4 regions of the Paenibacillus polymyxa M1 genome follow, and region 1 is predicted to be linked to each of the others. Evidence: riboswitches for the same ligand, from Rfam matches in the RefSeq annotation. Region 1 holds a riboswitch; each other region holds the start of a gene.
What was found. Region 1 has a riboswitch for thiamine pyrophosphate ahead of PPM_RS04720 (ECF transporter S component). Riboswitches for the same ligand answer to the same signal wherever they lie in the genome.
Positions count from the first base shown of each region.

Region 2: it holds a riboswitch for thiamine pyrophosphate, as region 1 does, so the genes downstream of both, thiC (phosphomethylpyrimidine synthase ThiC) here and PPM_RS04720 (ECF transporter S component) in region 1, are expected to answer to the same signal.
Region 3: it holds a riboswitch for thiamine pyrophosphate, as region 1 does, so the genes downstream of both, PPM_RS02345 (ABC transporter substrate-binding protein) here and PPM_RS04720 (ECF transporter S component) in region 1, are expected to answer to the same signal.
Region 4: it holds a riboswitch for thiamine pyrophosphate, as region 1 does, so the genes downstream of both, tenA (thiaminase II) here and PPM_RS04720 (ECF transporter S component) in region 1, are expected to answer to the same signal.

Region 1 is NC_017542.1:1,052,143-1,059,654, forward strand. Features, by position in the region: gene PPM_RS04700 (nucleotidyltransferase domain-containing protein) at 1-741, shown strand, start outside; gene PPM_RS04705 (3' terminal RNA ribose 2'-O-methyltransferase Hen1) at 763-2,202, shown strand; gene PPM_RS04710 (polynucleotide kinase-phosphatase) at 2,199-4,808, shown strand; gene PPM_RS04715 (TatD family hydrolase) at 4,829-5,626, shown strand; TPP riboswitch at 5,669-5,778, shown strand; gene PPM_RS04720 (ECF transporter S component) at 6,083-6,679, shown strand; gene PPM_RS04725 (ABC transporter ATP-binding protein) at 6,679-7,512, shown strand, end outside.
Region 2 is NC_017542.1:886,090-893,601, forward strand. Features, by position in the region: gene PPM_RS03950 (lipoate--protein ligase family protein) at 1-469, shown strand, start outside; gene PPM_RS03955 (Fe-Mn family superoxide dismutase) at 481-1,860, opposite strand; gene PPM_RS03960 (alpha/beta hydrolase) at 2,112-3,149, opposite strand; gene PPM_RS03965 (IclR family transcriptional regulator) at 3,448-4,191, shown strand; TPP riboswitch at 4,308-4,419, shown strand; gene thiC (phosphomethylpyrimidine synthase ThiC) at 4,603-6,417, shown strand; gene PPM_RS29550 (hypothetical protein) at 6,623-6,775, opposite strand; gene PPM_RS03975 (YitT family protein) at 7,283-7,512, shown strand, end outside.
Region 3 is NC_017542.1:530,092-537,603, forward strand. Features, by position in the region: gene PPM_RS02325 (TatD family hydrolase) at 1-344, opposite strand, end outside; gene PPM_RS02330 (ABC transporter ATP-binding protein) at 337-1,290, opposite strand; gene PPM_RS02335 (ABC transporter permease) at 1,336-2,112, opposite strand; gene PPM_RS02340 (MTH1187 family thiamine-binding protein) at 2,109-2,402, opposite strand; gene PPM_RS02345 (ABC transporter substrate-binding protein) at 2,918-3,961, opposite strand; TPP riboswitch at 4,158-4,267, opposite strand; gene PPM_RS02350 (pyridoxamine 5'-phosphate oxidase family protein) at 4,538-4,972, shown strand; gene PPM_RS02355 (bifunctional 2',3'-cyclic-nucleotide 2'-phosphodiesterase/3'-nucleotidase) at 5,190-7,292, shown strand.
Region 4 is NC_017542.1:4,567,697-4,575,208, forward strand. Features, by position in the region: gene PPM_RS20530 (glycosyltransferase family 4 protein) at 1-1,066, opposite strand, end outside; gene PPM_RS20535 (O-antigen transporter) at 1,050-2,315, opposite strand; gene PPM_RS20540 (glycosyltransferase) at 2,320-3,441, opposite strand; gene PPM_RS20545 (NAD-dependent malic enzyme) at 3,839-5,560, shown strand; TPP riboswitch at 5,631-5,732, shown strand; gene tenA (thiaminase II) at 5,867-6,556, shown strand; gene thiM (hydroxyethylthiazole kinase) at 6,582-7,427, shown strand; gene thiD (bifunctional hydroxymethylpyrimidine kinase/phosphomethylpyrimidine kinase) at 7,424-7,512, shown strand, end outside.

The DNA of each region.
Region 1 (7,512 bases):
GAGCAGGAGGAACAGGTGCGCATTGTATACGCCTGTGAATCAGGCAGTCGGGCATGGGGGTTTCCTTCACAGGACAGTGACTATGATGTACGATTTATCTATGTAAGACCCATAGAATGGTATTTATCTATTTTTGATAAGCGGGATGTGATTGAACGGCCAATCAGCGATTTGCTGGATATAAACGGCTGGGATTTGAAAAAGGCGCTCAATTTGTTTCGCAAATCCAATCCGCCTTTGCTGGAATGGCTGCAATCTCCGATTCCCTATCTGGAGCAGTATTCAGTGGCTGATCAGATTCGTGCGATCTCGCCGTTAACCTTCTCTCCGAAGTCCTGTATGTACCATTATCTGAATATGGCACGAGGAAATTATCGGGATTATTTGCAAGGTGAACAGGTGAAGATTAAAAAGTATTTTTACGTGCTGCGCCCGCTGCTGGCCTGTGGCTGGATTGAACGATACAACAGCATGCCTCCGATGGAATTCGTAGACTTGCTGGAGGAATTCATTCCGGCTGATACCGAACTTTATCAGGTGATCGAACATTTGCTGGAACGTAAAAAAGCGGGCGAGGAGCTGGATGTGGAGCCACAGCTTTCGGTGGTGAATGATTTTATCGAGCAGCAAATTGCTTACTTTGAACAGAAGGCGCCTTTGCTTCAGCATATGGAGGGCGGACGAGATCAGCAGTTGGATGATATGTTCCGCGCTGCGGTGAATGAAGTATGGAAAACATAAGTTGGGAGGGAGAAGTAGAGTATGCATATCACGCTAAAAGCAACCGGAAATAATGCCGGGATGATTTCGCATTTGCTTGCCAAAAATCCCTATAATACGTATGATCGCACGGAAAAGGGTGCGCGTGTACGCATGGTGTACACCGTGTTTACCGAGGAAGAGGCAGAAATCGTCATTCAGGCTTCGCCAGATTCGATAGATTTGGTCAAAAACAGTCCAGATAGCTATGATATTACACAGTATATTAATGACCGGGAGTTTGTAACCAGTAGCTTGTTCTGTACCTATATTCGCGGCGCGCTTGGCACGGCCCTGAACGACAAACCCAAGGAAGACTATGCAGCATGGGTGAAGCATCCTTTTGCACTGGAGTTATCGTTTGGGCCTGTTGCGTCGGATTTGCCAGATGCTGTGGTGGAGGGACTATTTGCGCCGCTGGGCTATCAAGTGACCATAGAACGAGGGGAAGCGGATTATTCTTTTCAGCTGAAAAATCGAAGCACCGTCAGATATGTCACGCTAAGTGGTCATCAGACGGTGCAATATGCGCTGCGTCAGTTATTGCTGTTGATTCCAGTGTTGGATAATTATAAGCACTACTATATTAGCGAAGAAGAGTTTGACAAGCTGAGACGTTACGGTGAAGGCTGGTTGTCAGCGCATCCGCTACGCGAGCTCATCATTCGACGCACACTTCATTTTACCAACCTGATTGAGCAATTTGAGCAATCTGATTCTGCTGCTACACGGACTGAAAAACATGCGATCCAAGAACAAAAGCATAATCACGAACAGGATCAGCAGCAAGAACAGTCACTGGAGGAAGGGACGCAACAGCCTACTGTACGGCTCAATGAGCTGCGGTATCAAGCCATTATGGATGTGATTCGCAAGCTGCCCCGAAGACAGAAAATCGTAGATTTTGGTTCAGGGGAAGGGAAGCTTTCGGCTCGGATGGCTCGAATGAAGGGCATTGAAGAGATTTGGGCGGTGGAGCCGTCTGCATATGCACAGGTGAGGGCGGTGGAGCGTTTTGCCAAGCTGGAAAGGCATGCTGATGCAATTCGCCCTACACCTATGATGGGCTCTCTCTTTTATTATGATGAGCAATTGCGGGGAAAAGATGTGATGATCCTGTGTGAGGTCATTGAGCATGTGGATGAGCATCGTCTGAACCGGGTGATGGATACGATTGTGACAGAATATCAGCCGGGTGTGCTGATCGTGACGACTCCCAATCGAGAATATAATGAGGTGTATCGTATGGATCAGCAAGAGCTGCGGCATGGCGATCACCGTTTTGAATGGAGCAGAAGCGAGTTTCGTGAACGATGCGAGCAATGGATTGAGGAAGCTCCCTATTCATTAGCGCTGGAAGGGATCGGAGAAGAGGTCGAAGGCTTTGGACAACCGACCCAAATGGCTGTATTTACGCGCAGAAAGGAGCCGAAGAATTCATGAGCATTTCATCCGAACGAACGATTAATCTACCGCATGCTGGACTGGTTGTGTTGGTAGGGGCCTCGAATAGTGGTAAAACCACTTTACTGGATAGGCTGGTGAGCGAAGGGATTCTATTGAAAACGGAAGTGGTATCCTCAGATCATTTTCGCCAGCTGGTCGGAGATACGGAATTTATAGACTGGAGCGGACTTCCAAGGCTGGAATCGGACGTGCTGTTTTATGAGTACCAGCAGATGTCAGCCAAGGCGTTTGAAGCGATGGATACCATTCTGGCTATGCGCTGTCGTCTGAATAAGCTGACGGTTGTGGATGCCACCCATCTGTATGCTGAGGATCGCCAGAAATATGTACAGCTGGCAGCCAAGGCACATGTACCTGTGATGGCTTTGGTGCTGGATGTACCCGAATCTGTGCTACTGGAACGTGATTCAGGCCGGGCGCATCCGCGTGGCCGCCAACGGGTCAAGCAGCAGACGCAGCTGTTAAAGCGGAACCTGCGCGGTATCCGGGAAGAAGGCTTTGATGCTTGCTATGTCCTCAAGGATGTAGAAAAGGTTAACTTTGCCCGTTGTGCTCAGCCGCTGTTTCATGATATGGGTGCAGGCATTGATATCATTGGTGACATTCACGGGTGCTACCGTGAGATGCTGGAAGTGATAGAGCGGCTCGGATATATGGAAGATACGGAAGGACTATACCATCATCCAGAAGGCAGAAGACTGGTGTCTGTCGGAGATGTGATGAGCCGTGGCCCAGAATCGTTATTAGCAGTGCAGTTCTGGAAAAAGCACGTGGACGCTGGACTCGCCTACATGATTGACAGCAATCATGGCTGGAAAATCGGTCGTTACCTTGATGGAAGAAAGGTAACTCTCAATCATGGAGATGAACGATTCGCAGAGGAAATGGTTCAATATGAACAAAAAGCGGGCAAGGTAGCAGCGGAACAGCTTAGAGGCGAGCTGAGGGATTTTCTACTACATGCACCCTCTCATCTTATTTTCGGCAGAAACGGGTTGCGGCACGTAGTTGTGACTCATGCGGGGATCAAGGATCATTTTATTGGCAAACAGTCGGCGCGTATTTCTGATTACTGTCGTTATGGAGATACGGAAGGTCAGGATGCAGACGGAAAACCAATCCGCAAAGATTGGTTCGTAGACCATGAATCGGGAGAAATAGTAGTATGGGGACATGATCCGAGACCGCAGCCTACCCTTGTCAATCAGACGGTGAATATTGATCAAGGTGTGGTATTTGGTGGTATGCTGACCGCTTATCGTTATCCGGAAAAGGAATTTGTCAGCGTTCCGGCTCATGAGAATTATGCGAATGATCCCGATAGCCCACTTGTCCGGTGGCAGAGAAAACGGTTTTCCCCGCCGAATTTACGTAAGCTCATCGCTGGTTACAGTGTGCTGACGGAATCGTATGGCGAAGTGCGCGTACAAGGAGAATCGGTCAAAACCGCTATAGATACCGTGTCACATGTGACGGTACCGATGGAGGAACTGGTGTACATTCCGCCCACGATGAGTCCTGCCCCCAAGGTTTCCGGAGAGGAAGGTTATCTGGAGCATCCGCGTGAAGCGCTAGCTTATTATCGCAGTCAAGGCGTACAAACGATGGTAGCGGAGAAAAAGCATATGGGTAGTCGGGCGATTTTGCTATTATTCAAAAACGAACTGGCTGCTGTTGAATATGTAGGCTACCCGACATTGGGCACGATCTACACCCGAAGCGGACGACCCTTCTTTGAGTCAGGCTTTGGGAAGCAGGTGTTGGAGAAGCTGAATGCGGATCTAGTGGATGCCGGATATTTTGAACAGAACCAGACGGATTTTGTGTTGCTGGATGCGGAAATTGTACCGTGGAATCTCAAGGCTCGGGAACTGATTGCTGCACAGTATGCGCATGTGGGTGAAGCAGCTCTGCTGGATCGCAGTAAGCTGGTAGACAAGCTGAAGCAGGCGAAGGTTGCAGGCCGAGAGGTTGGAGACTGGCTGGAGGAAATGGAACAGAAATATGGCAATGCCGTAACGTTCCAAGAGGCTTTTCAAAAATATTGCTGGGATGTGGACGGTCTGGATGAAATTCGTATTGCACCGTTTCATACACTGGCCCACAGCGGACAGACGTTTTTTGACCAATCTCATATTTGGCATATGGAGCACAACCGGGAGCTGGCAGGACTGTCCTCTATATTTATGGAGACAGAGTATCGTGTCATCACGGATGAAACAAGCGAGGAAGAGGTCATTCGCTGGTGGAATGAGATGACAGAGGATGGTCATGAGGGCATTGTGATCAAGCCGGAACGCTTTTTGATGAAAAATCGGGACAAGATGATTCAGCCTGCAATCAAGGTGAGAGGCCGGAAGTACTTGCACATCATTTACGGTATGGATTATCTTGTCCCTGAGAATTTAAAACGTCTGAAGCAGCGTCGAACGAACAAAAAGGAGCGTCATGCCTTGATGGAAGGAGCGCTTGGCATGGAGGGCGTGGAACGTTTTGTCCGCAAGGATACGGTGGAGCGTATACATGAATGCGTCCTGGCCGCGCTATCTCTGGAATCGGAGCCGATTGATCCGAGATTGTAGTTTGCGAAGGAGGGATTGAGATGGATAGGAGTACACCGTTGATTGATATTGGTGTGAACTTGATGCACCGTTCGTTTCATGCAGATCGGGAACAGGTGGTCGAGAGAGCAGCGGCTGTAGGGATTACACCGTTGATTATTACTGGAACCAGTGTTCGCAGTAGTCGAGAGGCCGCTCAGTATGCAGCGCGTTATCCTGGTCAGCTGTATGCTACAGCTGGCGTGCATCCCCATGATGCCAAAAATTGCAGCACAGATACGATTCAACAGCTCCGCCAACTCGCGGTTCAGCCGCAGGTCGTATCCATAGGAGAATGCGGGTTGGACTATAACCGTGATTTTTCTCCGCGTGATGTACAGCGCCGATGGTTTGGAGAGCAGATTCAACTGGCGGGTGAGCTACATATGCCGTTATTTCTGCATGAACGAGATGCGCATGAGGATTTTGTCGCTATGTTACGAGAGCATCAAGAGCTTGTCGATAAAGCGGTGGTGCATTGTTTTACTGGTACTGCTCAGGAATTGCATACGTATGTGGAAATGGGACTGTATATCGGTATCACAGGCTGGATCTGTGATGAACGGCGCGGCAAGCATCTGCGGGAGCTGGTCAGGGATATTCCATTGGACCGGTTGATGATTGAAACGGACGCTCCATTTTTGACCCCGCGTAATTTGCCCGTGAAGCCCAAAGAAGGGCGTAATGAGCCGGTGTATCTCGCTCACATCGCCGCTACGATTGCCGAGTGCACAGGCCGCAGCATGATGGAGATCGAAATTGCGACGACGGAAACGGCCAAACGTTTCTTCGGATTATAGGATTGTCAAAGCCATAGATGTGGTATATATTATAGTGAATTAAAAAGCATTGTCGGGAGCTTGAGATAGTCAGGCTGAGAGGGTGGCCCTTGCCGCCGACCGTGAAATCTGATCTGGGTAATGCCAGCGTAGAGAAACCTAGAACACCTTACAAGAAACAGGAATACCGCCGATTAGCGGCGGCTAGTCGATGGATACGTTTCATATCCTATATCAAGTTAATGAGCTACAGTCTGTAAAAAGTTGCAGACGGACAAGCGTGTCTTGTTCTGTACCTGACTTTGGCTTGGTTTTAGTGCAGTAGACTGCTGTGCTATATGAGATATGTCGACAACTGATAATGTATGGTGATCATTTTATGACTGCGCATAAAGCTTGCCTGGAGATTCAGCTCCGGACAGGCTTTTTTTTATGGCCAAATGGCCTATTTTAAAGAAAAAGGGGAGCGTATCAACAATGAATACGAATGTAAGAGCGTCCAAAGGACTGAAGCTGACTGATATTTTGGTCACGATTGTAATCTCCGTGGTGTTTGGGCTGGTCTACAAAATATGGGGACCTGCCTATGATTTGATGAAACCATTCGGTATGCACGCCGAACAACTAATGTATGGCATGTGGTTTATGGCTGGCACGTTCGCTTATCTCATCATTCGCAAACCGGGTGTTGCGATTTTGGCAGAGGTGGCCGCGGCAACCGTCAGTGCTTTTTTGGGAAGTGAATGGGGCATGTCCACCTTGTACTATGGTCTGCTGCAAGGCTTGGGAGCGGAGCTGTTCTTTGCGATTTTTCTGTATCGGAACGCCAACCTGTGGATTGCTTCACTAGCTGCGGCAGGAGCTGCTGTCACTTCTCTGATTTTAGACTTCAGCTATGGGTATATTGATCAGCTATCGACCTGGAACTATGTTTTGTATATTGGATTTCGGATGATTGGCAGTATTGTGATTGCTGGAATATTCGCTTTCTATCTGGCTAAGGCATTGGAAGTAACCGGCGTTACGCGAAGTTTGAGACCGGCAACGGAACAAGATTATAAGGGGCTGGATTGATGAGCCCGGCCAACGAAGATGTGGTGGCTTCGATCACCCGTCTTCGGTTGAAATTCCCCGGTGAGCAAGAGCTGCTTTTTCACAATATGTCCTTATCTGTTCGCAAAGGGGAAAAGCTGCTGCTACTGGGGCCGAGCGGATGCGGCAAATCAACGCTGCTTCAGGTGCTGAGCGGTCTGATTCCACGCACGATAGAAGTGCCTATGAAATACGATGCTGCCGTGATCCCGAGTCTCTCTGGTATTGTATTTCAAGATCCCGACACACAATTTTGTATGTCATATGCAGACGAGGAACTGGCTTTTGTATTGGAAAATAAGCAGGTTCCAAGGGAGCAGATGCCATCCCGCATTCGCGAGCTGCTAATGCAGGTTGGTCTTCCAACGGATGATATACATCTGCCCATTGCCAGCATGTCACAAGGAATGAAACAGCGGCTGGCGATTGCATCGGTGCTGGCTATGGAGCCGGAAGTGCTTTTTCTGGATGAGCCGACAGCCTTGTTGGACGAGGAGGGCACGACACAGGTGTGGGATACCATTCGCAACATTTCGGCAGACCAGACGCTGGTGATTGTAGAGCATAAAATCAATAAAATTGTCCAGGATGTGGATCGGATTGTGGTGCTTTCTGATCAAGGAGAAATGATTGCGGACGGAAGGGCGGAAGACGTATTTCATGTGCATCGGCAGGCATTATCCGAGTATGGCGTGTGGTATCCGGGGATATGGGATGAATCGTCTTCGCCGCGTTGGAGAGAGTCTGTGACGCAGCAGAAAGATGGAGGGCATACGGATAGTCCGTCCACCTCAGCACCTACAACGGATTTGCTG
Region 2 (7,512 bases), 170 kb from region 1:
CATGGCAGGGCTGATTGCCGATGCGCTGGCCCCGTGGTCTGTAGAGGCGCAGACCGGAGAAATCATCGGGTCCTTCTGTCCCGGGGACTACGATGTGAGCGTTGGGGGACGCAAGTTTTGCGGCATTGCGCAGCGGCGTCAAGCCAAGGCGTATATCATCACAGCATTTGTGATGATTGAGGGCCGCGGAGCAGAGCGTGCACAGGCGGTGCAGCAGTTTTATCGAGAGGCGGCCGGGGGGACGCCTGAAGGCGTGCAGGAGCCGGATTATCCCCGAGTGAATCCGGCAACGATGGGCAGCCTGGCAGAGCTAGCTGGTGTGCCGTCTGTCGAGGCGTACACAGCATCGCTGCGCCGTGTGGTCGAGAGCCGGTCTGCCATTTTGCCTGCCGATGGCTCGCTGGTGCAACCGGAAGGATTGGCAGAACAGATGGCAGCGCTGAGAGAGCGGTACGATTTGCAGGTGTAGTTTGTTTTAGCTTAGAATGGTTGCCATCTTAGCTTGGAGGCTTGAGCATAGCGCGCCTCCACCTCAGGCCAGTTGACGACATGCCACCAATCTTCGATGTATTTATTACGTTCGGCCTGATGCTTTAAGTAATATGCGTGTTCCCACACATCGATCGCCAGCAGCGGAATAGACTCCCATTGAGTCAGGTTCTGGTGCTTTTCGGCCTGCAAAATTTCAAGCCGCCCGGAGCGCGGGCTCCATACCAGGATAGCCCAGCCGCCGCCCTCGACCTTTTCGGCTGCCGAACTAAATTGCTTTTTGAAGGCATCGTAGCTGCCAAAATCCTTTTTAATCTGTTCAGCCAGCGGTCCGCTTGGGTTTCCACCGCCTTGAGGACTCATGATCGTCCAAAAAAGAGTATGCAGATAATGACCTGCCCCGTTAAATGCCAGTTCACGTTCCCAATGCTTTGCGAGGTCAAAATCACCTGTTTTTCGGGCTTCTTCCAGTTTCTTTTCCGCTTTATTCAGATCATTCACATAGCTCAAATGATGCTTGTTATGGTGAATACGCATCGTTTTTTCATCAATGTACGGTTCAAGCGCATTATAAGGGTAAGGAAGCGGAGGGAGCCGATGTCCCCCAATAGGGACCGGGCGACCGACTAAGGATTTTTCCGCTGCTGAAGGTTGCGTCTGACCGGACTGGACGCCTTTAGTAGCCCCAGAACCTTCTCCTCTCATGCTGGCATGCCTCTCTCGAAACGCTTGCTCCGGGTAATCCTCACCCTCTGCCGCTACATGATACAACCCAGTGGCTCGTGCGATGGAGCCGGGCTCTTGAAAGGGAGTTGTCGAAATCAGGAAATATTGACTTTCATGTGCTGCGTGTATTACAACTCCGGCGGATTTTGGCTGTTGACGCAATGCATGACTGTGCTCGGTCAGCAAACCTAGCTGCCGTACATATTCCTGTGATTGACGGTTCGCAGTTTGCAGCAAATCGTCCAGTCGACGATTTAATTCTTGAGAGGCAGGCTGTGAATTCAAGCCTGATTCGGACAACGGTTTCTCTCCAGTTGCTGATGCGTCTGATCCCCTTGAATGGGCTGATGATTCATCCAGCTGGTGTGTATGAGCTTGGGGAGCAGACGACGCTTTTTTCTCCTGATGTTGCCATGCTTGTTCTACCGGGTCAAGCGCGCTCCGTTGCTCTTCAAGCAGCTCTATGGCGGCCCGTTCCGTTTGTTCAAATACGGTTCGCCAATCATCCAGCAGCCGCACATAAGCAGGTTCTAGCCCTTCAGTAGCGGATTTAATCACTTCCACATGCCAACTTTCCTGCTGCTTCCAATGACGGATTTCCTCCAGCACACGTAAGGGCAGGAAAGACCCATAAGTACTCAGCATCGTTTTTACCTCCCGTATCCCACTATGGCTATCCGGCAGATCTAGCAGATCTGTCCTGGATGCATATGTACCCAGTATATTCGCCGTCTCATCGGGAATATGTCTATGAACTTCCTTCATCAGGTTATACCTTTTTTGCAGAACAATAATTAATCGTGGAAAATAAAAAAAGAAGCCTGTCTACGGCACGGGTTAAGTGTCCATAGGCAAGCTTCTTCAAGGCGATGAAGGCTTATATCGAAAATAATTCTTTACTTCGTAGTCGTTTGTTTCTGGGCAGTAGCCGTAGTTTTCTTGTCCTCCAGCTCCTGTACACTGCTTAAAAATGTCGATACCCGCCGTAAATATTCACGAGGATGCTCTCTGAAAATAAGCTCATGTATCCCGTTTTTGACAATCCATACACTGGAAAGTGGGTTGGTCTGATTGGCAGCGAGCTTTTCCGCAATGGGGTAAGGAGCCTTTTCATCCTGTGTACCATGCACAAACATGATTGGAAACGGATAGTCCTCCTTTTTTACTTCCTGATATGGAATCTGATGCAAACTGGTGCCGTTCAAGACTGGAAACAGCAACTCCAGTATTTCCAAAGATGGATGTCTCGGCAAATTAATTTGATTGTGAATGTTATGGTAGAGCGTATCCGGTTCCAGTAGGAAGGTGCTGTCCAAAATCATCGCGTCCACATCTTTGGTTTGCAAACCCGCCTGAAGAGCGGTTCCTGCTCCCATAGAGAAGCCCCATACAATAATTTCCGACGAGCCGCGTTGTTTTGCAAGCTGGATGGCCCCAAGAAGCTGTTGGGATTCTGCCTTGCCTCCGGTTGCGACGGCCTTGCTGTTTTGTGACGCAAATCCGTAATCGAACATGACCACATTAAAGTTCAAGCTATGGGCATAATGCGCCAGATCATACATGGGAATCCAGCTTTCTTCACGGTTGGCTCCATAGCCATGACTGAAAATAATCGTTTTCCGCGATTGATCTGCCGGGATATACCAGCCTTGTACCATGCGGCTACCATCCTTGGCTGGGAAGCTGACTTCCTCATAAGGCATACCTTTGGCCTGCATCGGATTAGAGTATAATGGCGCGACGGTGGGATTCGTAAGCACCCAGGCGATGTAAGCATGCAAGGCAATAAAACAAAACAACAGAAAAAATACGACCGACAGCAGCAGAGCAATCACAACGTGCTTGAACCGCAGCATACGGGGATTAAAGAGTGGGGTGGACGGCTCCTGAACAGCGGTCTGTAGCTGAGCGTTGCGCTGGGATGTCGAAATCATGTAAGAGCCTCCTTATATAGAATTGATCTTCGAATCATAAAATTTAGGTATAATTCCACTTGAAAATAGTAGGGTATGTCCGTATAGATACCTATTATCGTATGATGGGTATTATCCAAAGTCAACGTCTGAACCGGAAAAGTAAAAATGATGCAAAGAATTGTCGATGTTTGTTCTTGTTCTGTAATATGGTTGTCACAAAAACATCGGTTTACAGTAGCCGCGACTATTCTATATAATTTATGTAACCATGTTTCATAGTGTGAAACGAATATGGATACAAGAGGAGCGGTTCACGATGGAAGACCGTAAATTAACCGTCCGCGCTGTAGAGCGTGCACTTGATATACTGCTGTGTTTTACCGCAGAATCTGATCTTGGTCTAACGGAGATTGCCTCCCAAATTGGTCTACATAAAAGCACCGTTCATCGTCTTTTGACTACGCTAGAGGATCGGGGATTTGTCGTTCGGAATGCCGAAACGGAAAAATATCGGCTTGGTTTTCGCATATGGGAGCTGTCGACGCATCTGTCCCAAAGCGATGAGCCGGCGGTGTTGTTACAGCCTGCAATGGAAGGACTGCGTGATCGCTTAGGGGAGACGGTCAGCTTGTACCTGCGGGATGGAAGCATGCGTATTCGCATACAAGCCGTGCAGAGCAATCAGGCGATCCGCAGGGTTGCTCCCGTGGGAGCGCGTATGCCGCTGGCTGTGGGAGCCTCCAGCAAGGTGCTGGCGGCCTTTATGCCGCCACAGGAGCTGGAGGTACTGCTAAGCAGTGAAGAATGGCCTCCCTCGGTAGATCCTGAGGTATATAAAGCCCAGCTGCAGGACATTCGTGAGAAGGGGTATGCGACTAGCTATGAAGAACGTGAGCCAGGAGCTGCGGCTGTGGCCGCGCCTATTGTGAACCGAAAAGGACAGGTCGCGGCGGCATTATCTGTATCCGGCCCGGTCAGTCGACTTGCACCCGAGACGCTGCATGATTTTGCTCCGGTTTTGATCGAAGCAGCTAAGGAAATGGGGCTTATGCTCCCGTAACAGTAATCAATACAAAAGGAAATCATACAAGGGTTGCCAAAGCTATAAATTTAAAGTAGTCTGATAGAGATGGCGGATGTCTGTTATAGCCGCCAATTCATGTGAATAGAAAGTATCACAGTTACTGGGGGAGCCTGTAATGCGGGCTGAGATGGAATCGGGCAAGATTCCGGACCCTTTGCACCTGATCTGGATCATACCAGCGTAGGGAAGTAATCGGCCATTGAAATGTATACGCAGCTGCTGTCTGCGGTGACGCATAGGGTTTTATTCCATGTGCGCACTGTCTGGATAGCTGCCTCGTTTGATTAGCCGGTTCCCTAGGGAACCGGCTTTTTTGCATAGATCAGCGCCACCCTCGGAATGGTTCCGGATCGGTGTGTCACTTCAACGATACGGGAGGAATGGATCATGAAATCAATGGAAACCGAAGGAACAAAAGAAACAGGAGTGAAATCAACAGCAGTAGAGAAGACAAGTACGGAGCAAGCCAGTAGGGTTAATTCTTTCCCAGGGAGCCGCAAGGTGTATATTCAAGGTTCTCGGCCGGACATTGCCGTGCCAGAGCGTGAAATCGCACTGCATCCCACACATACGCCGCAGGGAATAGAGTATCATGAGCCACTGCGTGTGTACGATACCAGCGGTCCGATGACAGATGAAGCCTATCAGGTGGATATTCGTCAGGGCTTGCCACCATTACGGCGAGCTTGGGCACTGGAACGGGGGGATGTGGAGGCTTACGACGGCCGCGCCGTCAAGCCGGAGGATAATGGACTGAAACCCGGCTCCAAACGGGAAACAGTGGAATTTCCCGGCGTGACCAACCGTCCGCTACGGGCTTCACAAGGACGCACTGTGACGCAAATGCATTATGCGCGGCAAGGGATCATTACGCCTGAAATGGAATTTGCGGCGATCCGTGAAGGAGTGGAGCCCGAGTTTGTGCGGCAGGAGTTAGCGGCTGGACGAGCCATTTTACCTTCAAATATCAATCACCCGGAAAGCGAGCCCATGGTCATAGGGCGCCATTTTCACGTGAAGATCAATGCAAACATTGGAAATTCCGCGGTTACGTCCTCCATCGAGGAGGAAGTGGAGAAGATGACCTGGGCTGTACGCTGGGGCTCAGACACCGTCATGGACCTGTCCACAGGTCGTAATATCCATACGACACGCGAATGGATTATTAGGAATTCACCCGTACCGATTGGGACGGTGCCGCTATATCAGGCACTGGAAAAGGTGAACGGCGAAGCAGAGAAGCTAACGTGGGAGCTGTATCGAGACACACTGATTGAGCAGGCGGAGCAAGGAGTGGACTATTTTACAATTCATGCGGGAGTATTGCTGCGATATATACCGATGACGGCGAATAGAATGACGGGAATTGTATCCCGGGGCGGGTCGATTATGGCAGCTTGGTGCCTTGCGCACCATCAGGAGAACTTTTTGTATACGCATTTTGAAGAAATCTGTGAAATTATGAAAACCTACGATGTGGCCTTTTCTCTCGGGGATGGTCTGCGTCCGGGTAGTATCTATGATGCGAATGATGAAGCACAATTTGCAGAGCTGGAGACGTTGGGCGAGCTAACGCAAATCGCATGGAAGCATGATGTCCAGGTCATGATTGAAGGGCCGGGACATGTCCCTATGCACAAAATCAAGGAGAATGTGGATTTACAAATGGAAATTTGTAAGGAGGCTCCCTTTTATACTTTAGGGCCGCTGACGACGGATATCGCACCAGGATATGATCATATTACCTCAGCTATCGGGGCGGCCATGATCGGTTGGTTCGGGACGTCCATGCTGTGCTATGTTACGCCGAAGGAGCACTTGGGTCTGCCGAACAAGGATGATGTCCGCGAGGGAGTTATTACCTACAAAATTGCCGCACATGCTGCCGATCTGGCGAAGGGCCATCCACGTGCACAGCAGCGGGACGATGCTTTGTCCAAGGCGCGTTTTGAATTCCGCTGGCGCGATCAGTTCAATCTTTCGCTTGACCCTGAGCGGGCCTTGTCCTACCATGATGAAACACTACCGGCAGAGGGGGCCAAGGAAGCACACTTTTGCTCGATGTGCGGTCCTAAGTTTTGCAGTATGCGTATCACACAGGACATTCGTGCCTATGCGGCAGATAAGGGACTGAATACCGAGGAAGCCGTCGTCGCCGGGATGCGTGAGAAGGCAGAGCAGTATCGGGATGGCGAGCGATAAATCGGTAGCGATACGAAAGTCAATCAACTGGGAAGCCTCAACAAATAGTACAGTTAAGCTCGTCAGAGGTTTATTTCCATGAATGTATGAGTTTAGGTTTAGAAACGCGTGAGATAGCAAAAAGCCGTGGTTCTCTACAGTCGATGTAGAAAACTACGGCTTTTCAGCTTATGTAAAGCGAGATATGCACCGGATTAACGGAGCTTTATTTTTTACCCATTTTTTCATTCAAAATGTCCTGAAAGCTGAGCTTCTTCTCCGAGCTATCTTCTTTCTTCTGCATACTCACCGCGTTGGCACGTTGGTATTGGTGGTGAAAGGGCATCAGGGTGTGGACAGTTAAGTTCATTGTATTCATGTGGGTCATTCCTCCAATTCCATATTGTCAAATTCAGATTGAGTTGCTTAGGACGTCTGTATAGGACTATTTATATGTACTTGATGTCGTAATGCCATGTAGGTTGCTTGGTAAGGTTTCAATCATTATACCCGCATTTATCCAAAGTAAAACGCTTTTGCCATAAAACAGGAAGATGGTCGTATGTGTCCAAAATGTGTATTAGGAGGATGGTCATTTTAGGGGAAAATGTGCCTAGGGCCTAAACAAGGGCTAGAGGCCCGTTTTCTTAGTTTAGTAGTCGGGATTGTGTTTTTTTGTCGAATAACCTTGTATTAGCGGAATTTTGCGGAATTCTAAGCTTGGACTAAGGCAGTCTGGTGGCGAATTAAAGTGTCAAAGTTGTATTGACTTTATGTTGGGTAGTAGATACCATGAACTGGTTGTCAGCGTATTTTGGCAAGAAGAGTCAGCCAATCCATCTGGCAATTCATCCGTTGAAATGTTAGAGAGAGGATTAGAGCATATATGAAAAAAAGTATTGCAGATATCGTATTTATTATTCTGGGTGCGTTTTTTTTCGCGCTGGCTGTTAATCTGTATGTGATCCCGAATGAGTTTGGCGAGGGGGGCGTTACAGGGGTCACGATCATCTTGTACTACCTGTTTCAGTGGTCTCCCTCGATCGTCAATCTGGTGATTAATGGCTTGCTGCTGATTGTTGGATATAAATTTTTGGACAAGAGAACGACCTTGTA
Region 3 (7,512 bases), 520 kb from region 1:
GGCAAGCCAACTTCGCCCACCGCGATCATCTGCTGTACATGTTCGTCCATCCAGTCAAATAACAGGTCAAGCTCGGTATGTGCTGGCAGAGCCTGTTCTGGATGAAAGCCGAAGGCGGGACGTACTAGCCTGGGCCAACGCTCAGCCAGGCGCAAGTTGGCTTGACTGGAGGCGAGATGCATGGACACAGCTATGATGGCTTCTACATGGTTGTCGGCAAGCGAAGCGAGCAATAGCTCCTGTTGTTCAGGCGGGTAGCTGTCTACATGAATGTGCGCGTCGATTAAGGGAACAGTTGCTGCCGCGTTCGATCTCAATGCAGAGTGCATGTTCCAATCATTCATAATGGTTTACCCTGTCGTCCGAGGTGTATTTGCGGATGCTTTCAGCGGCGTCCATGTCGCCGTCCAGTTTGTGCTTTTCCTCGCGCATCCAGCCAGTCATGGTCCGTTTCCATTCCATAAAGCGTGGATCCAGGGTGATTTCTTCCCTACGCGGGCGGGGAAAAGGAACATCTACGACATGCATCACTGAAGCAGGTCGCGCCGACAGCACATAAATGCGGTCGGAGAGCAGCAACGCTTCTTCAATGCTGTGGGTAATGAACAGCACAGAGCGGCGGTTCTTCTCCCACATCCGCAATAACCATTGCTGCATGTCTGCACGTGTCAGCGCATCGAGTGCGCTGAACGGCTCATCCAGCAACATTAATTCCTGTGGGCTGAGCAGGGCGCGGAGAAAGGCCGCGCGCTGCTGCATGCCACCAGATAGCGTATGCGGATACGCCTTCGCGAACTTGCCCAGTCCAACCTGTTCGAGCCATTGCAAGGCTTCTTTTCGACGTTCACGTTCGCTGCCGTATCGGGAGCCCGCTGCTGCATCCTTTCGTGGTGCATTTTCCTGCCCGAGCAGTATGTTGTCCAGCGTGGTGCGCCACGGGAAAAGGGCGGGCTGCTGCGGCATATAGCTGATATGCCCGCGTTCACCAGTCATGTCCCGTCCATGCATACGGATACGTCCCTGCTGCGGCTTGAGCAGCCCTCCGATAATGTGAAACAGTGTGCTTTTGCCACTGCCTGACGGACCGATGAGGGAGACAAATTCGCCCGGCTTAACGGTAAGGGATACATCCTGCAGTACAGGGAGTGAGCTTCGCCTTTTCCGGAAGACGAGGCTGATCCCGTCCAATTCCAAAGCAGGAGGGGCAGGCGTCATTACCTGCAGTTCTCCGGCTTGTTGCTGTTCATCAGCGACGGGTGGTGATGTCAAGTCAGTCGGATGCAGACTCATATATGCCACGTCCTTTCATTGATGCTTTAATGCAATATGTGGAATCTACTCTTGGTCAGGTTTCCAGCGAACCAACCATTTCTCCAGTAGTAAAATAACGACAAACATCAGCAAGCTGAGTGCAACAATAATACCGATAGCGGCAAAAATGAGATCCGTACGATAGGCAGACTTTTGCAGCAACATATAATATCCAATTCCTTCACTGGCCCCAATCCATTCGGCAATGATCGCGCCCATCACACTATAGGTAGCAGCGATTTTAACGCCAGAGAAGACTTGTGGCAGGGAGTGTGGTAGCTCTAGCTTTAGAAAAATAGCCCTGCGGCTTGCACCTGACATTCGCATGTAATTCATCATCATACGGTCTGTCCGTGTCAGCCCGTCCATGGCCGCTACAGCCACGGGAAAAAAGCATACTAATGTAATGACCATAAGCTTGGGCAGCACCCCAAAACCGAACCATACCATGAGCAACGGACCGAGGGCGATAATCGGAATGTTTTGGCTAAGGATCAAGAGCGGGTATAGAGCAGATTTGAGAAAAGGAATCGTATGAAGAACGATGGCGATCAGCAGTCCCGTTGCTGTCCCTATAGCAAATCCCGCAAGCGTCAGGCGAACCGTAGCCCATGTATGGGTGCCAAGCAACGCCGATTGCGCCATGCCCTCTTGTACGATTAGGGATGGAGCTGGCAGGAGCCAGGATTCAATATGTAAATAGTTAACCGCTCCCTGCCAAGCCGCTAAAAAGAAGAGGACCGCCACAAGGGGCGGCCATACGCTTTTCCACCAGGATACGTTCTTGCCTTTCGGATTCATGGGCGATACTTCTCGGTCAGCTTGTTCATGCTGATGCCCTGTGGGTTATGTGCGATTTTGATCTGTGAAATGACGCTGGGACTTCCAGCTTCCGTCAAGGCCTCATGCATGTCTTTGACGACTTTCAGCAATTCGTCCAATTCGCCCTCCATTGTGGTATCCAATGGATTCACCTGATGCTTGACGCCGGAACGCTGAATGACCTCAATCGCCTTGTCTACATATGGATAAGAGTCTTCGTTATTAGGAGTTTTAGGGATGACTTGAATACTGAGCAATGTGTTAGCCATGCGAATTTCACCTGTCCTTTTTTGTTTAAGTTATTAGGAAAATAAATTGGTTTAAGGCGGGGAGACCGCTTCACGGTTCATTTGATCTTACGATCGCTGTTGCCGCGGGATTCTTTGAATAAAATTTAAAAGGTAAGAATCCCCCTGAGCATATGCTTCCGAAGCTAGCTTTCCTAAAGAAAGCTTTCAGGCGAACACCTCGCTTCTCCAGATTCAAATGAATCGCTACGCTGCCAACCGCCTTATAAGCACCTTATTTTTAAAGCAGGGTTGTGTGGCATTTTTACACACAAGCGCACCTGCTTTTGCGCTTAGATACTATGAGACTAAAGAATAAACCAAGTGGAGCGAGAGCGAAGCGGACGGAATGGTGCTGTACAAGCGAAGCGGTCGCTTTTGTCCCCGGATTTTTACCCTGCTGATGCTTTAATCCGGAAATCCGGGGGCGGTGGCGATGGAAAGCATCATCAGTCCGCGTAGTGGCACAAAGGCTACTTCAAGCTCTATTTACAAGATCAACGCTTGGGCAAGAAGTCGTTTGTAAAGGCTTTATCGACTTCCAAAGGTTTGCTGAGCAGCTTGCGTTCATACATCCAGTCCGAGTAGTTTTTCCATATCTCCGCTTTTTGTACGCCCCATTGCGGGGCATCGTCCTGATAACGCGGACTTAGCCATTTTTGACTAGCGAGTACCAGTTTTTTGTCCAGCTCCGGCACAGCTTTACTTAAGATATCTGCCGCTTCTTCTGGATGGGCGATAGTGTATTCATAGCCTTGCGCGGTAGCGTCCATGAACGCCTTAACCAGCTCAGGATCATTTTTTATCGTCTGTTCATTGCTCACAATTACAGGTGTATAGTAATCGAGGTTTTTGGAATAATCTTTTACATATAGCATATCCAATGGCTCACCTCGAAGCTTGGCCTCAATCCCGGTCCATGCGTAGAAAATCCAGGCAAAGTCAATATCCCGCTTCACGGCTGTAAAATAGTCTGCATTACCCATATTGACGATCTTCACTTTGCTCACATCACCTTGGTCTGAATCCATGATGGATTTCATGACCGCTTCTTCTACAGGAGAACCCCAGCCGCCGTAGCTTTTACCCTCGAAATCTTTCGGGCTTTTAATTCCGCGGTCTACCGGGGCTGCGAAGCCAGAGGTGTTATGCTGAATCACCGCAGCGATGGATACGAGCGGCACGCCTTGGATGCGAGCCTGAGTGACGCCTTCTTGATAGCTGATACCAAAAGGTGCAGCATTCGAAGCAACCATTTGGTCGGCTCCGCCTGAGCCTGGTTGAACAATTTGGACATTCAAGCCTGCTTTTTCGTAAAATCCTTTGTCCTTGGCGACATAGAGTCCTGTGTGATTCGTATTGGGTGTCCAGTCGAGCACGACTTTAACATCTTTGAGCCCCTTTGCCGAGGTAGACGTTGAAGTGTCGGCAGCAGGAGCCTCCTTTTGAGATGTAGGGGGATTGCCGCCGCAAGCGGTCAGAGTCAGAGCCATGAGCCAAAGACTGATTAGACCCAGGCTTAACATTTTCATGCGCTTCATCGTTGTGTTCTCTCCTTTTTAATTACCCGTTGTCCGTCCAATCAGACAGCTTATGTTCCCCATTTTCACAAAAATAACATCTGCCGGAATGCAATCTTTCCAACAACTTCATCTTCAACAAAAAAAGCGTCCCGGGATTCCGGGACGCTTGCGCTTGTATATACCAAAGTAAGGGATGTCCTGTTTTAATAAAAGGCACATCTTGCTTAAGCATTCCTACGCTGGCATTACCCAGATCAGGTTGTAAGGGTCAGTGTCTTGGGACACACTCTCAGCCGGCCGATTCCAGCACCCCTGGCATTGTATGGTTTAATGGGTTCGTTTATTCGGGTTTACTACGACGATTATATGCCTTGAAGGCGGGTCTGTCCAGCCTTAAGGAAGCGCTCACGGTTCATTTGCCGAACGACAGGGTACACTTTTACTGTGAGCTTTGATCTGAAAATGAACATGAATCATTCAGATCTGTTCTGGTCATGTTATTTTCAGAACAGCTACACTGTATGTTTAGGAGAGCTGGTGCCAAGTGGCATAGACTCTATAGAATTCTAATTCGTAAAAAGGAGTTGTTGTACTGTGGGTAAAACGGATACATTGGATCGCAGTCAGCTGGAACAAGCCATTGTGAAGGCTTTGGATAACAACAAATTTTGCTCGTTAGGTACGGTAGAGGGCGGAAAACCGAAAGTGCGCTATATGGCCCTTTTTAACGATGGAATGAACATTCATCTGGCGACGGATCGCAAAACACATAAAGTGGAAGAGCTAAAGGACAATCCGAATGCTTATCTGCTGCTGGGTTATGAAGTGGGTGGTACGAAGGAAGTCTTGGAAGTGGAGGCTACCGTCCAGGTTACAGCTGATGAGGGGTTACGCAAACAAGTGTGGAATGATTCTCTGAAAAAGTGGTTTTCCGGACCTGATGATCCCGATTATGTCGTTTTAGACGTCAATCCGACTCGTATTGAGTACGTTGGTCAACAAACGGAGCGCCAGGTGTGGACGAAATAGAAACAATATAACAGACAAGCCAGTAAATTTCCAACCTTTTCAGGAGATTTACTGGCTTTTTTTATGCGAAAAATAATTATTTTTTCATAAATATTTTAAGCAAATGACTACTCTTTTGTCTGGCGTTGGATTAAAATAGGAATGGTGGGTTCAAAGCTTACATATATGTGCAAAAGTATGTATATGAGGCATACACCTTAATGAGGAGGGGTATATTTTGTTATTTCGTAAAAATTGGTTTAAAGGGTTTACAGCAGTAGTTGTAGCTTGTAGCCTGCTGGTGTTTTCAGCCGCTCCATCCTGGGCAGCTAGCGACTCTCGCTATAGCGCTACGGTGAATTTGCGGATCATGGAGACAACGGATATTCATGGGGCGCTGATGAACTATGATTACTATTCGGACAAAGAAACCAATGAATATGGCTTGATTAGGACAGCAGGCTTGATCCAACAGGCTCGTAGTGAAACAAGAAACAGCATGCTGTTCGATAACGGTGATTTGCTGCAGGGCAATCCATTAGGCGATTATATGGCCCGCAACAAAACCTTTGAGAAAGAAGGCGGTGTCCATCCGGTCTATAAGATGATGAACTTGATGGGCTATGATGCGGCTACTGTAGGAAACCATGAATTCAACTACGGTCTCGACTTTCTGGACAAATCGCTCAAGGGTGCTGATTTTCCTTACGTAAATGCGAACGTTTATGTTGATAACGAGGGTCAAGCTACTAAAAATTATTTTACCCCTTATCAGATTCTTGATAAAAAAGTAACGGATGAGAAGGGCGAAGAACATACACTCAGAGTGGGTGTCATCGGTCTAGTAACACCTCAAATTATGCAGTGGGATGAAGCTAATTTGAAGGATAAGGTCGTTACAAAGGATATCGTGGAAACAGCCAAAAAGTTTATTCCACAAATGAAAACAGAAGGTGCTGACATTATTGTCGTGCTTGCACACACAGGTTATGAGGATGTGCCGCAAACGCCAATGATGGAGAATGCCGTTAAGTATTTGAGCCAGGTGGACGGAATTAACGCGATTCTGTTTGGGCATGCTCATAAATCTTTCCCAGGCCCTGATTTTAAAGATATGAAGGGCGTAGATTTGGATAAAGGAACCATTAACGACGTACCAGCTGTGGAAGCCTCTTCATGGGGTAAGGATCTGGGCATTATTGATCTGAGTCTGGAAAAGAGAAATCGCGAGTGGCACGTAATCAACTCTCAGTCTCAAGTGCGTCCGGTTGTGAGTACTACCAATCAGGCTGTGAAGTTTACTCCTGAATTTAAACTGGTTGATGCGATCAAAGGAGAGCATCAAGGAACGCTAGATTATATTCGTCAACCTGTCGGAACAACGACTGCACCGATTACTAGCTATTTTGCATTAGTGCAGGATGACCCGTCCATTCAAATTGTGACAAATGCACAGAAATGGTATGTTCAAAACCATCTTAAAGGAACAGAATACGAAAATCTCCCCGTATTGTCGGCAGGCGCTCCATTCAAAGCCGGTGGTCGCAACGGTGCTGAGTATTATACCAACATTCCTGAAGGTACAATAGCGATTAAAAACGTGTCCGATCTGTACGTGTACCCGAACACGGTTCATGCCGTAGAAGTTACGGGTGCTGAAATTCAGGAGTGGCTGGAATGGTCTGCGGGTCAGTTCAACCGCATTGATCCTAGCAAAACAGAGGAACAATCGCTGATCAACAAAGATTTCCCAACCTACAATTTTGATGTGATTGACGGTGTGAATTACCAGATTGATGTAACTCAGCCTGCACGATATGATGCCAAGGGAACTATTATTGATTCTTCAGCCCATCGTATCAAGGATCTGCAATACAATGGGAAGGCTATTGATCCTGCACAGAAATTTATCGTTGCGACCAATAACTATCGTGCTTCCTCCTCCAAACTGGCCAACCCAGATGGCAAACGTATTGTGATGGCAGCACCAGATGAAAGTCGCCAAGTCGTTGTTGATTATATCCGTACGAACGGAACGATTAACCCGTCAGCGGACGGCAACTGGTCTATTGCTCCTTTTGGTCAGGCCAAGGTTACCTTTGAGTCCTCTCCTGATGCCAAAGATGTGCTAGCCGGAAATCAACAAATTTCATACTTGAGCAGCGCGGCAGACGGGTTTGCCAAATACAGCTTGAAAGCTGACGCTAAGCCTAGTGCAGCAACGACGTCTGTGAAGGAAGCTGCGGCACCTGCGAAAGCAACCGCGAAGCCAGCTGTTAAAACGACTAAACCTGCAGCTGCAAAACCAGCTAAAACAACGAAACCAAAGGCGTCCAAGTAACTTGGAGTTTTAGTTTCCACTCCATATCAGAATGAAGCAGTAAGTCTCTTTAAACAAGAGACTTGCTGCTTTTTTTGATATCAAATACAACAGTACCTGCGTTTATCATGAGTGCAAAAAAAGGTTTTGTTTTTGTCGAATATGTACTTAAGTCCTAAGTTGTTATTGGGAATAAGCTTGTTTTTTGTAAAAACACGTAATTATATAGTACTTTTGTTCT
Region 4 (7,512 bases), 2.3 Mb from region 1:
CACCCTTTGCTGCTCTTTCCATTTGTTCAGATAATCCCCGAATATCACCGTGAAAGCATAAATATCCGCTTTTTCCGAAATCCGTCGCATCCACCAGACCGGGTGAATTGCTGACAATACTGGGTGTTCCAACGGCTGCCGCTTCCGTAATCGTTAACCCCCAGCCTTCACGCAGGGAGGGAAACACAAGCGCATGGGCACGACTCATCAGCTCCAGCTTATGCTCTGCTGAAACAAATCCGTAAAAGGTAATATCGGCTTGGGATTGTCCTTGTTCATCCGGTTCTCCGTATGTCAATTCATACCGCTCTATAATCGGTAATAATTGTTCTGTCACATAGGTTTTATCGGTTTTTCCAGCAATCCATAACATAGCCTGGGGGAACTTTTCCTTGAGCTGCCCAAAGGCTTCAACGACCAGATCAATGCCTTTATATTTAACGAAGCGTCCGGCATACATAAAGGTCGGGTTAGACTCCTTCATTAAAAATTGTTCACGCGGCCAATGATCAAACTCAATGCCTTCCGGTAAAAGGTGAACACGATCCGGGTGAAAGCCCAGCTTAAGCAGATCATACCGGGTAGACGGGGATACGGTGAGCGTCCGATCCTTCCGAGCCAGCTTAAGCATCAGGGGCTCCATATGAAATCCAATCATATTTAGCGGAAATCGAGCATTTTCATACCATATTTCCCTTGTTAGCTGGTGTATGAAAAAGATCCGCTTGGAGGCCTCCACCCAAAATCGGGTAAAGAACTGATGCGTATTCGCCTGATTAATTACATAGTCAATCTGCTGCCGATGAAGACGGTAATAGCGCATCGCATAATAAATAACACTGTATATGTTTCCTTTTCGAATATACGTAATACCGTCAATGACTTCATGCTCAGGCATCCCCTCAAATTGGGGTGAGAAATGAATGAACTGAAAACGGCCTTGCTGTGTGCGTTTCAGCATTTCATGGGTGAAAATTTCTGCTCCCCCGCTTTTCGGAGAACGAATGTCACGCCAGGAAAGCAATAGAACGACGGTTTTACCGTTCTGTTCAAGTATGGTATTCATGGGGTGAATCCCCCCTTATCTTTATTTTGAATAAATATATATAGGCATCTATCACAAAATAGAGAGACATTGCCCCATAAACAATGAACTCTGACAGCAAAAAATCTACTGGGTCTGTGTGAGACATATGAAAGGCTGCTACTAAAACAGCTGCTCCTGCTACCAGACTAAATATAAATTTGCGTCTGCCCACTAATACGTGCACATGCACAAAAAACATCACGATGGAAAATAGCCAGTACACCCAACCCCCCCATGGAATATAGACCTCAGCTGACTGGTAAGAAGCTCCGAATAATATGGGAATAGACGTTGGGAACACAAAGGTCGTGCCCACATATACACACAGCGCAGCAACAGCCATTAACCCAGCATAGATGGCAATTAACTTGCCCAAAGCCTGGTGGTCATGCCCCTGCGCACCGATCTTGGGAATAAAGGCCGCGATCAGGCTGTAGGAAACGTAATAGACCAATTGGCTGTACTTCAGCGCAATGGCATAGCTGCTGGCTTGCTCGGGAAAGTAATGCTGTACATACAACATGTCGATGGAGATACAAAATAGAATGAATAAATTCGTCATAAGGCTATCGGTAAAATCCTGACCTAGCGACTTCCATAACCCAGAAGGGATACGTTCTCCACTGTGTGTAGATAAGGATACGCCACGAGCCGAAACGATCCAGCCGTGAAGCAGCGACAGCAACATTCCTCCGCAATTTGCCAACAGTAGCGCTTCCAGCTTTAAACCTAGTGCGGCCAGGACAAAAAACAGGCTCAGTTTCCCTAATACCTCAATGTAATAATTCACATTGAGCGCTAGCATGCGTTCCCTACCGTGTAAATCTCCGCGGCATGAACTCACGAGAATATGCAATCCGATCAAGGCATACAGCATGAACAGTGGGCCAGACTCAACACCCAATAGCGAGTGCAGCAACGGATGAACGGAAAGTAAAATGATCATGGCAAGCACAGTTAGCACTAGAGGTGCTTTTAGTAATAGAGAACCGAGCGGTAAGCTGCGTAGCGGAAGTTTCTTGTCACCCTTGGATACCAGCTTGGCGGTTAATAGCTGGATGGATAAGCCCAAAACGGACAGCAGTGCAAAGAGGGCCAGCAGCGCGTTCGCCTGACCATAGGCTTGTCCGGTAAGATACCAGCTCGCTGCAATGTGGAAGAAAAAATTAAATCCGTTAAGCAGCACATTAAAGAGGGGAAACATCAACGAACGCAGTCGGTTGTTCACGTGGTTATCTCACCCGCCGATCCAGTCGCCAAATCTCAATGATAGAGCGCAAAAAACGAATGGAATCTTTCCAGACATGAATGTGCGAGCCATCTCGGTCAATGCATTTGACGGGTAATTGCAGCACACGAAGCTGAAGTCGCTTGGCAATAAACATCATCTCCAGATCCAGCGCCAGTCCGAGTTGTTCCTTCAAATGTGGAAACATCCGCTTCACGGCAACCGAACTCATCACTTTAAGACCCGTCTGGGAATCTACCACACCTGTTGGTAAAAAGGGGCGAGAAACGACCCTTTTGCCAAAGCTGACGATAGATCGCAATAAAGAGCGATTCTCGGCGGTCATATCTTTGGTTCCAATCACAACATCATAGTAGCCCTGCTGAACAACATTAATCATTCTGGCAATGTCCTCAATAAAAAAGGAATCGTCCGCGTCCACAAATACGTAGTAATCCGCACCGATGGTCCGCATTCCTTCGAGATACGTCCCTGCCTTACGCGTATTGCGTCCCAATTCCCTTGTTTGAAGCAGCGGACTCAGGTTCTGGTTAATCCGGTTTACGGACAAGTCCGTTGCCGCCTCCAGCGCTTTAATCAAGGCATTCGTGCCATCGTGACTACCATCATCAATGAGATAAATCGAACCCTCTATAATATGGCTACGGATAAAGGTTTGCAGTCGCTCAGCAAAGGTTTTGACATGAACAAAACGTTTCTCTTCGTTATATACAGATAAGATGAATGCAACATGTTGGCTTTTGGTCGAATACTCGGGATAGAGCAAGCTTTGTATTTCAGAAATGATTTCTTCGGTATCATTGGCTTGCCAAAATAGCAGACGCAATCGGCCTACTCCGATAATTTGCACCATATGCTGATCACTGAACGGAAAGGTTACATCCGTCACCAATAGCAATGGCATTTGCGGAAATTGGCTACGGATCTGATTAGCTTTCCGCACGGCTTGCCCCGGCTCCCTATAATCAATCAGGCAGCAACATGCATCCTCGTAGACTGAAGCGGTCTCCGTGTCCTCGCACTGTATATATTGGTAAAAACAAATCACATTGGGATAATCAATAGCCCTGTTGTTATCGCTAAAAATGGCTATAGGTCCCTGCACACAAACCTCTCCTTTTCCTCCGAATAATTCTATTTTGTTGAAAAAGAATTAAAAATGTTTGCTTAGCAAGATTAAATTAATGTCCAAATACTTCATATTTTCTTAACAAAATAGCTCACATCCCTTGATATATAAACATTTAAGAGAAGAAAAATCTATTTTCATATTTGATAAAAACAGAGTATTTGGACCTGATTCATTAGGACTATAAACATGCGATTTACAAGATGAATCCGAAATTAAAATTAGTTCTATAGGATTAATAAGAAGATATATATAAGGTCTTTTTGTCATAGATAAATAGAAGAATAAAACCAATTTGCATGTCCATACTATGGACAACATGTCATCTTTCATCATGAATAATTATCAAAATACAGGGAAAGAAGGTCTTTTTATGGAAGCATTCCATGTCAATCGTGATGGGTCATTATCTACTCCCTTACGAGGAAAGGACGTGCTAGCAAACCCTCTTTTGAACAAAGGAGTGGCATTTACAGAAGAAGAACGCAAAGAACTGGGCCTGGAAGGAATTCTTCCTCCCACTGTCCTTTCATTGGAGAAACAGAGCGTTCGGGCATATCAGCAATTCTTGGCACAACCCACCATGCTGCGTAAAAATGCTTCACTTAACGACCTTCACAATCGAAATATCGTACTCTACTATCAACTGCTAACCGACCATTTGAGTGAAATGCTGCCCGTAGTCTACACACCGACTGTAGGAACCGCCATTCAAGAATACAGCCATGAGTACAACCGCCCTGGGGGCGTATATTTATCGATAGATAATCCGAACGGTATTGGACAGGCGTTTTATAATTCCGGTTTGAGTAGTGAGGATGTTGACCTGATCGTCGTGACGGATTCAGAAAGTATTTTGGGAATTGGTGACTGGGGTGTCGGGGGAATTAACATCGCTATTGGCAAACTTGCTGTATATACAGCTGCGGCAGGCATTCATCCCGGGCGGGTACTGCCCATTGTACTGGATGTCGGCACGAATAACGAGAAGCTGCTGAATGATCCGCTGTACATCGGAAACCGGCATAAACGAGTTCGCGGAGAAGCCTATAATCAATTTATTGATACCTTTATCAGCAAAGCATTAACACAATTCCCGAAGGCGCTTTTGCATTGGGAGGATGTGGGTAGCGTGAACGCACGACACATTATAGGGAAGTACGGTCAAAACATTCTCACCTTCAATGATGACATCCAAGGCACAGGAGCAGTGACATTAGCTGCGATTGTTTCGGCGGTAGGTGTCACCAAAACTCCGCTACGTGAACAAAAAATACTTGTCTTTGGTCCAGGGGCAGCAGGAATCGGTAACGCCGACCAAATACGGGGTGCTATGATCAAGGATGGGCTTCCTGAGGAAGATTCATTCAAGTCGTTTTGGGCCTATGATTATCGTGGACTATTAACAGACGATATGGAAGATGTACTGGATTATCAGAAACCATATGTGCGTAAAAAGGAAGAAATCAGCTCATGGGCCCGATCGGAAGATGATAAAATACCGTTGCTGGAGGTCATTCGTCAGGTAAAACCCACAATCTTGATTGGAACTTCCGGTGTAGCGGGTGCCTTTTCTGAAGAGATTATCAAGGAAATGGCACAGCATGTGGAACGACCGATCATTATGCCCATGTCTAATCCTACCAACCTTGCTGAAGCGGTACCCGAAGATTTGATACGATGGACTGATGGCAAAGCATTGATTGCTACCGGAAGTCCCTTTGAGCCCGTCACCTATAACGGTACGAAGTTTGAAATTGGACAGGCGAATAATGCCTTTGTCTTCCCGGGGCTAGGTCTGGGCGCAATTGTGGTCAAGGCCAAAAGAATCACCCCTTCCATGTTTACCGCAGCAGCTGATGCCGTTGCCAACGCCGTAGATTCGAATGAACTTGGCGGTGCACTGCTGCCCCATATCCGAAAATTACGTGATGTTTCGTTCGCGGTTGCGGTTTCGGTAGCGAAGGCTGCAATTCAGGATCAGGTAGCTCAGGCACACATTTCAGATATTGAACAAGCCATTCGGGATGCGATGTGGAAACCGGAATATGTAAGGGTCAAAGCCGTGGAAAGTGTAATCCAGCACCCTCATTAATCCTTGACTGGAATCAAAGCAGTTTGACATAACCTAGGAACGAATGTACAGTATTAGTCAAAAGAATAGGAAAGTCCACTAGGGGAGCCATTATGGCTGAGACAAGAATGAACTTGGACCCTTTGAACCTGATCTAGTTCGTACTAGCGTAGGAAAGTGGAGCCTTCGTATATAAGGTTTCAAGCGTTTTCTGCGCATTGAACCTATGTTGAAGCCGCTCCAGTTTTCGGGGCGGCTTTTTGGCGTTGTTCCGAGAATTGTATCTTACGGGACTTCTTGTTCTCCATTTTTATTGGAGGTGGGGAAATGAGTTTTTCGCAAGAACTTCGTCGGCAGGCGGATGGCATTTTTCAAGCCATTTATGAGCATCCCTTTGTGAGAGGTATTGCTGAAGGAAATTTAACAAGGGAGCAGCTGATTCACTATGTAAAACAAGACTTTGAATATTTGAACGCCTACATGCGGATTTACGGCATCGCGATCTCCAAAAGCACAAGCCGGGAGGATATGGCTGTATTTAACGAACAGATCTCTTTTATTCTCAACAGCGAGGTTCATCCACATCAAAACTTTTGTGCTATCGCAGGTGTCACCTATGAAGAGATGCAGGGATATCCACTCGCTCCGTCCGCTCATCATTATATCCGCCATATGCTGACAGTCGCACATGAAGGTAGTCTTGGAGAAATCATGGCCGTGCTGCTGCCATGTCCATGGACATATCTTGAGATTGGACGCAGGCTAATGGATGAGGTAAGACCGGACGAGTCTCATCCATTCTATGAATGGATTTGTTTCTATGGAAACCAGATTGAAGATGTAACATCCAAATATCGCGAGCGTGTGGATGCTTGGGCGAATGTCGCCACGGCTGCCGAGCAAGAGCGGATGATTGAGCATTTTATGCTAAGCTGCCAGCTGGAATATATGTTCTGGGATATGGCTTATAAGCAGGAACAATGGCCCGTCCAGATGCGCGCTACGGTCTTGGAATAATCAGTAGAGATGAGAGAGGATAAACATGATGAGTATATGGGAACAAAGTTATTCGGATCTCCTGACAAAGGTACAAAATAGCAACCCCCTCGTTCATAATATAACCAATGTGGTGGTCACCAACTTTACAGCCAACGGCCTGTATGCGCTGGGCGCTTCCCCGGTGATGGCTTATGCACCCGAGGAAGTAGCAGATATGGCAAAAATAGCGGGCGCCGTCGTGTTAAATATCGGTACGCTGAACCGCGAGCTGGTAGATGCCATGATCATTGCTGGACAATCAGCGAATGCTCATGGTGTTCCAGTTCTGCTGGATCCGGTTGGTGCGGGAGCGACGAGCTTTAGAACCGAGTCAGCACTGCGGATCCTAAAAGAAGTAAAAATCTCACTAGTGCGAGGCAATGCAGCCGAAGTCGCCCATCTAATCGGAGAAGTCCGAGAGATTAAAGGGGTAGATGCAGGCAACAGTGCTGACAGCAGTAATGTCGATCTGGCAGTTCGGGCTGCACAAACGCTCCATACCATGGTTGTCATCACTGGAAAAGAGGACGTCATCACCGATGGGGTCGAAGTACGATTGATTAGTGGCGGAGACGCGCTGCTTACGAAGGTAACCGGAACAGGCTGCCTGCTGACCTCTGTGTTGGGTGCGTTTGCAGCAATTGAACCCAACCTGCTGCTCGCAGGTACAGCAGGTTTGGCATTTTACGGTGCAGCAGCTTCCCGAGCCGCAGCACATACTGCAAAACTGGGGCCAGGCAGCTTCCAGATAGCCTTTCTCGACGAGCTTGCCAAACTACATACTGGTTCCCTGGAGGGGCATGTCACGATCCGTGAAGCTGGAACAAGTACAACAGGTGGTGCGCGATGAGAGACGTGCATGTACCGAGAGCGCTGACGATTGCCGGTTCAGACAGCGGCGGCGGAGCTGGAATTCAAGCCGATCTCAAAACCTT